Regions from separate parts of the Stenotrophomonas sp. 59 genome, predicted to be linked through region 1. Evidence: riboswitches for the same ligand, from Rfam matches in the RefSeq annotation. Region 1 holds a riboswitch; the other holds the start of a gene.
The links. A riboswitch is a leader RNA that binds a small molecule or an ion and turns the genes downstream of it on or off. The one in region 1 is predicted to bind glycine.

Region 1 (3,372 bases):
TCTCCACCGCCGTGCCGTCTTCCAGTCCGTCGATGCCTTCGATCACCACCTGGTCGCCCGCGGCCAAGCCCGAACGCACGGCCACGCGGCCGTCATCGGCGGGGCCGAGCACCACGACGCGCCGCTGCGCCTTGTTGTCCTTGCCGATGACATGGACGTAGTTGCCCTGGCTGCCGAACTGTACGGCGGCATCGGGAATCAGCAGCGCCGGCTGCTCGCCCAGCTGCAGGCGTACGTTGACGAACTGGTTGGGGAACAGTGCCAGATCGTGGTTGTCGAAGTGCGCACGCAGCTTCAGTGTGCCGGTGGTGGTATCGATGCGGTTGTCCAGGCTGGACAGGGAGCCGCGGGCCAGCTGCCGGCGTTCTTCGCGGTCCCAGGTTTCCACCGCCAGCGACGGTTGCGCCTGCACGGCGTCGAGCAGCGCAGGCAGCTCGGGTTCGGGCACGGTGAACAGCACGCTGATCGGCGCGGTCTGCGCCAGCGTCACCAGGCCTTCGGCATCGCTGGTACGTACCAGGTTGCCCACGTCCAACCGCCGCAGCCCGACGCGGCCACTGACCGGCGCGGTGATGCGGGTGTACTGCAGCTGCAGGCGTGCTTCATCAACAGACGCCTGGTCGCTGAGCCGGCGGCCCTGCAGCTGGCGCACCTTGCTCTGCTGGTCGCTCAGTTCCTGCCCGGACACGTAGTTCTGCTTCTGCAGTTCGCGGTAGCGCTGCAGCTGGCGTTCGGCGTTTTCCAGCTCGGCCAGGTTCTGCTGCTGGGTGCCCTGGGCCTGTGCCAGCTTCACCTCATACGGGCGTGGGTCGATCTGCGCCAGCAGGTCGCCGGCGTTCACCTGCTGCCCTTCCTGGAAGTGCAGGCGCAGCAGTTCGCCATCCACGCGGCTGCGCACCACCACGCTGTGCAGCGGGGTGACCGTACCGACAGCCTTCAGGCGCAGCACCAGCGGCTCGGCACTGGCGCGCGCCACGCGTACCGGCACCGTCCTGCCCGTCGCATCGTCGCTGCTGCCGGCGCCGTTCCGGGGCCACAGCCACCACGCCAGAAGGCCGAAGAGGGCAAGGGCCAGCACCACCCGCAACGAGCGGGCACGGCGGAAGCGGGAATTTTCGGCGACAGACATGAGGCATCCTGTGCCCTGCGCGCGCAGGGACATGCGGGCCCGTCGGCGCGTTCACGGCACCACGGGCAGCGGGGAGGGAGTGTCTGGCGGGGCCGCGGGCGCGGCGTGGCTGGATGCCGTCGCGCGTGCGACGGGGTGACAATGGTAGCCAATCACCCCGGCCAATGCCGCATGACCATGGTCATGCAACGCACTCGGTAGTGCCGACCGCTGGCCGGCAACCTGCTGGAATCTGCGGGCGTGTGCCGTGTTGCCGGCCAGCGGCCGGCACTACCGTCAAACAATCAATGCACTTCGTCGTGATAGACGAACTTCGGCATTTCCCAGCGGTAGTGGATCGCCAGCAGGCGCAGTGCGAAGCCGCCGCCGAGGCAGCACAGGATCGCGGTGGCGTCGGCAACGCCCCAGTGCAGCAGCAACAGGTAGGCGGCGCCGGTCAGCAGCGCGATGATCGCGTACAGCTCCTTCTGGAAGATCAGCGGTACTTCGTTGCAGAGGATGTCGCGCAGCACGCCGCCGAACGCACCGGTCAGCATGCCGGCGATCAGCACGATGGGGGTGGCATGGCCGGCCTCGCGTGCGATCGAGCAGCCGATCAGGGTGAAGGCGATCAGGCCCAGCCCGTCCAGCACAAGGAAGGTGCGGCGGAAGTGGTGCATCCAGCGCGCCACCCAGGTAGCGATCAGCGCCGCGCACACGGTGAAGCCCAGGTATTCGGGATGCTTCACCCAGCCCAGCGGGTAGTGGCCGAGCAGGATGTCGCGCAGCGAACCACCACCGAGGGCGGTGACGCAGGCGATCATGACCACGCCGAACAGGTCCATGCGGCGGCGGCCGGCGGACAGCGCGCCGGTCATGGCTTCGGCGGAAATGGCGATCAGGTAGATGATGGACAGCAGCATGGGGCAGGCTCCGGGCGCGGTGGGGCCGGCCATGCGCGTATACCGCCATTGCCTGCGCAATGACGGGATGACGATGACCGGTGCCGCTCCCGCTGTCCTTTTGCCTGAGAGTTCAGCGGCGTGGGCCGCGTGCCCCTTCGGCGGATCGTCCCGGGCATGCCCGGTGACCTCTCTCCAGCTCGGCGAGTCGAATGCATGGTTGGTGGGATTCCAGCCCACCGGCCTGAGCGATCATGGGAGCCTGCGCCTTCGGCGGGCGCCAGCGCGGCGCCTCTCTCCTGCATTCGGCCGCCAGTATATCCGCTGCAGTGCAGCACGGCATAATCCCGGCATGGCCCCGTCCCCCCGCCCGTGGTTCCTGTACCTGCTCGAATGCCGTGATGGCAGCTACTACGCGGGTATCAGCACCGACGTGGACGCACGCTTCGCCGCCCACCAGGCGGGCAAGGGCGCGCGCTACACCCGGGCCCGGCCGCCACTGCGCGTGCTGGCCGTGCGCGAATACCCGGATCGTTCCGCCGCCTCGCGCGCCGAATGGCAACTCAAGCAGCAGCCGCGCGAACGCAAGCTGGCCTGGCTGCAGGCCTCGGACGCCCGGCTTCTGTAGAGCCGAGCCCGCGCTCGGCTGCTGTTCCGTCTGCCCGTTGCAGGACCCGGGCAGGGGCTCGGCCCTACGGTAGATCCACGCCCTGCGTGGATAGGCCTTGTCCATGCCATGATCGCCACACCCATCGACACATGGATCCGTCCGATGAAGAACCGCGGGATGTTGCTGTTGACTGCCTGCGTGGCCCTTCTGGCCTGCACCCAGGCACCGTCGCCGCCGCCACTGCAGCATGGGCAGATCGGCACCGCCGCTGAGCTGGCAGCTTACGGCCCGAGCACACCCGAACCGATCCACCTGCGTCGTGACCGGGTCCCTCCCGATCTGGTCGATCTGATCCCGTTCGCGGAAAAGTGGGGGATCGGCGATGACGTGCTTCGCAACGAAATGCAGGAGCGTGCCACTGACGCGGAAAAGCAGGCATTGGCGGATGCGCTGGCGGGGCGCCATGCGCGTATCACCGCCTGGTTGGACAGCTTCCCGCAGGGGCAGCCCATGTCTGAAGAAGCCGCTGCGTTCATGTACATGCAGCTGGGCACCGACGAAATGCGCCTGATGCCGTAGATCCACGCCATGCGTGGATGCGGCTTGCACATGCCATGATCATCCAGCCCTCAGCGCTGGAGACCCGGATGTCCACGATCGCCCTGCTGTTCGCCCTTTCCGCAGCCACAAGCCCCGCCGCCGACCCGGCCACCCTCGCGGCCATCGAAGCCACCTGCCATGACTACGTCGAC
Region 2 (3,372 bases), 720 kb from region 1:
CGGCCCATCATCGCGATGTACATCCAGCTGATCGGCAGGATCGAGGCGCTGCCGAAGCTGGCGGCGCTGACCATGCCGACCGGGCCGTTGTCACCCAGCTTGCCCGGCAGGAACGGTGCCAGGTGCTCCTTGACCGCGCACGGGCCGACGCCCGGGCCGCCGCCGCCGTGCGGGATGCAGAAGGTCTTGTGCAGGTTCAGGTGCGAAACGTCCGAACCCCACTTGCCCGGCTTGGCCACGCCCACCAGGGCGTTCATGTTGGCGCCGTCGGTGTACACCTGGCCACCGTGCTGGTGGATGATCTCGCAGATCTCGACAACTTCTTCCTCGAACACGCCGTGCGTGGACGGGTAGGTCATCATGATCGCGGCCAGGCGGTCGCTGTACTTCTCGGCGTTGAGGCGGATGTCCTCGACGTCGACGTTGCCGTTGGCATCGGTCTTGGTGACCACGACCTTCATGCCACACATCTGTGCCGAAGCCGGGTTGGTGCCGTGCGCCGAATCCGGGATCAGGCAGATGTCGCGGTGGCCTTCACCGCGCGAGCGGTGGTAGGCGCGGATCGCCAGCAGGCCGGCGTACTCGCCCTGCGCGCCGGAATTCGGCTGCAGGCTGACCGCGTCGTAGCCGGTGCATTCGACCAGCATCGCTTCCAGCGTATCGATCAGTTCCTTGTAGCCCAGCGCCTGGTCGGCCGGCACCAGCGGATGGATCTGCGAGAACTCCGGCCAGGTCACCGGGATCATTTCGGCGGTGGCGTTGAGCTTCATCGTGCACGAGCCCAGCGGGATCATCGTGCGGTCCATCGCCAGGTCCTTGTCGGCCAGCGAGCGCAGGTAGCGCAGCAGTTCGTGCTCGCTGTGGTGGGTGTTGAACACCGGGTGGGTCAGGAACGCGGACTGGCGCAGCAGGCCGGCCGGCAGCGCATCGGCGGTGCTGGCATCCAGCGCATCGACATCCAGCGCGGCACCGAACACGGCAGCCACGGCAACAATGTCGGCGCGGGTGGTGGTTTCGTCCAGGCTGATGCCGACCGAGTCGCTGTCGATCGCGCGCAGGTTGTAGCCGGCGGCGCGGGCCTTGGCATGGATCTCATCGGCGTGCACGCCGGTGACATGCAGGGTGTCGAAGAAGTCGCCACCAACCTGCACGCCGGCATTGCGCAGCGCTGCGGCCAGGATCGAAGCCAGGCGATGGGTGCGGCGGGCAATGCGGGTCAGGCCTTCCGGGCCGTGGTAAACGGCGTACATCGAGGCCATCACCGCCAGCAGCACCTGCGCGGTACAGATGTTGGAAGTCGCCTTCTCGCGGCGGATGTGCTGCTCGCGGGTCTGCAGGGTCAGGCGGTAGGCCGGGTTGCCCTGGGCATCGACCGAAACGCCGATCAGGCGGCCCGGCATCGAGCGCTTGTAGGCGTCACGGCAGGCCATGAAGGCGGCGTGCGGGCCACCGAAGCCGAACGGCACGCCGAAACGCTGGCTGTTGCCGACCACGATGTCCGCTCCCCATTCGCCCGGGGCGGCCAGCAGGGTCAGGGCCAGCAGGTCCGTGGCCACGGCCACCAGGCCGCCGCGTGCGTGCACGGCATCGACCAGCGCCTTGTAGTCGCCCACCTGGCCGAAGGTATCCGGATACTGCAGCAGCAGGCCGAAGGCTTCCGCTTCCAGCGCTTCGGCCGGGGTGCCGACGCGCAGCACGATGCCCATGGGCTCGGCGCGGGTACGCAGCAGTTCCAGCGTCTGCGGATGCACGGCGTCGTGCACGAAGAAGGTGTCCGACTTGGACTTGGCCGAACGCTTGGCCAGGGTCATCGCTTCAGCAGCGGCGGTGGCTTCGTCCAGCAGCGAGGCGTTGGCGATTTCCATGCCGGTCAGGTCGGCGCACAGGGTCTGGAAGTTGATCAGCGCTTCCATGCGGCCCTGCGAGATTTCCGCCTGATACGGGGTGTAGGCGGTGTACCAGGCCGGGTTTTCCAGGATGTTGCGCAGGATCACGTTCGGCGTGTGGGTGCCGTAGTAGCCCTGGCCGATGAAGCTGCGCAGCACGGTGTTCTTGTCGGCGATCGCACGGATCTTCGCCAGTGCCTGCACTTCGGTCATCGACTCCGGCAGCGCCAGCGGCGCCGGCGACTTGATCTTGGCCGGCACGATGGCATCGGTCATCGCATCCAGCGACGCGTGGCCGACGACATCGAGCATCTGCGCGATCTCGGCGTCGTTGGGGCCGATGTGGCGCTCGACGAACGCGTTGTGGTGCTCAAGCTCACGCAGGGAAGGGGTGTTCTGGGACATGGCGAAGGATCCGTCAGGAAAGGGCACACGCACGGGCACAAGCCGCCGGTCGGCGGTCTGCGGGGCGCCCCTCTGTCCTTTTGCCTGAGAGTTTAAAAGCGCGGAAAACCGCAGCTTCGTGCCCCTTCGGCGCCGGATCGAACCGGTCTCTCCAGAGTTGTGTTACGGGTGGTATCGGGCCTGAGCGATTACGGGCGTTGCGCCTTCGGCAGCGGTGTTCCGCTTCTCCCACCGTGTTGCCCGCCGATTATAGCCCGTTGCGGGCGCGGCGGCCGCCTCCGCCCCAGGTCGCCGCGCCTGAATGGCCGATGGCCCGGGCGTGCGTTTTGTGCAGTGCTGCATGGCGCCGGGCGCAATCCCCGCCTATGATGGGCGGATACCCGAATTCATCTGGCGCCGTCCCCGTGCAGCGGGACCGGCGCCCGCCGTGCGTGCCCCGCATGGCCCTGCCGGACGCTTCCTCCATGACCGCCGCCGTTGCTCCCTCCACCCGCCGCATGGCCCTGCTGCTTGCCGGCCTGGCCATGTTCGGCCCGTTCTCGATCGACACCATCTTCCCGGCGTTCCCGCAGCTGGCCCAGCGCCTGGCGGTGGACGAGGTGGCGGTGCAGCAGACCATCAGCGTGTACCTGCTGTTCTACGGCCTGATGAGCCTGGCGCACGGCCCGCTGTCCGATGCCTGGGGCCGCAAGCGGGTGATCCTCGGTGGCCTGGTGGTGTTCGTCGGCGCCTCGGTCGGCTGCGCGCTGTCCACCGACCTGAGCACGCTGCTGGCCTTCCGCGCGCTGCAGGGCCTGTCGGCGGGTGTGGGCATGATCGTCGGCCGCGCGGTGATCCGCGACCTGTACCACGGCCATGACGCACAGCGGCTGATGAGCCAGGTGTCGATGCTGTTCGGCATCGCCCCGGCGATCGCGCCGATCATCGGTGGCTGGATCCTGCTCAGCGGCGCCGGATGGCCGCTGATCTTCTGGTTCCTGGTGGTGTTCGCGCTGGTGCTGCTGGCGGCTACCGCGCGCTACCTGCCGGAAACCCATCCGGTCGAGGCACGCGTACCGTTGTCGCCACGGGTGCTGATGCG

Region 2: linked by a shared signal. The riboswitch ahead of gcvP (aminomethyl-transferring glycine dehydrogenase) and the one ahead of QP552_RS18620 (trimeric intracellular cation channel family protein) in region 1 are both predicted to bind glycine.

Annotation. Positions count from the first base shown of each region.
Region 1 is NZ_CP127408.1:4,054,908-4,058,279, reverse strand. Features, by position in the region: gene QP552_RS18625 (MdtA/MuxA family multidrug efflux RND transporter periplasmic adaptor subunit) at 1-1,129, opposite strand, end outside; gene QP552_RS18620 (trimeric intracellular cation channel family protein) at 1,414-2,031, opposite strand; glycine riboswitch at 2,116-2,219, opposite strand; glycine riboswitch at 2,233-2,322, opposite strand; gene QP552_RS18615 (GIY-YIG nuclease family protein) at 2,363-2,638, shown strand; gene QP552_RS18610 (hypothetical protein) at 2,783-3,199, shown strand; gene QP552_RS18605 (nuclear transport factor 2 family protein) at 3,268-3,372, shown strand, end outside.
Region 2 is NZ_CP127408.1:3,338,839-3,342,210, reverse strand. Features, by position in the region: gene gcvP (aminomethyl-transferring glycine dehydrogenase) at 1-2,291, opposite strand, end outside; glycine riboswitch at 2,354-2,456, opposite strand; gene QP552_RS15530 (multidrug effflux MFS transporter) at 2,756-3,372, shown strand, end outside.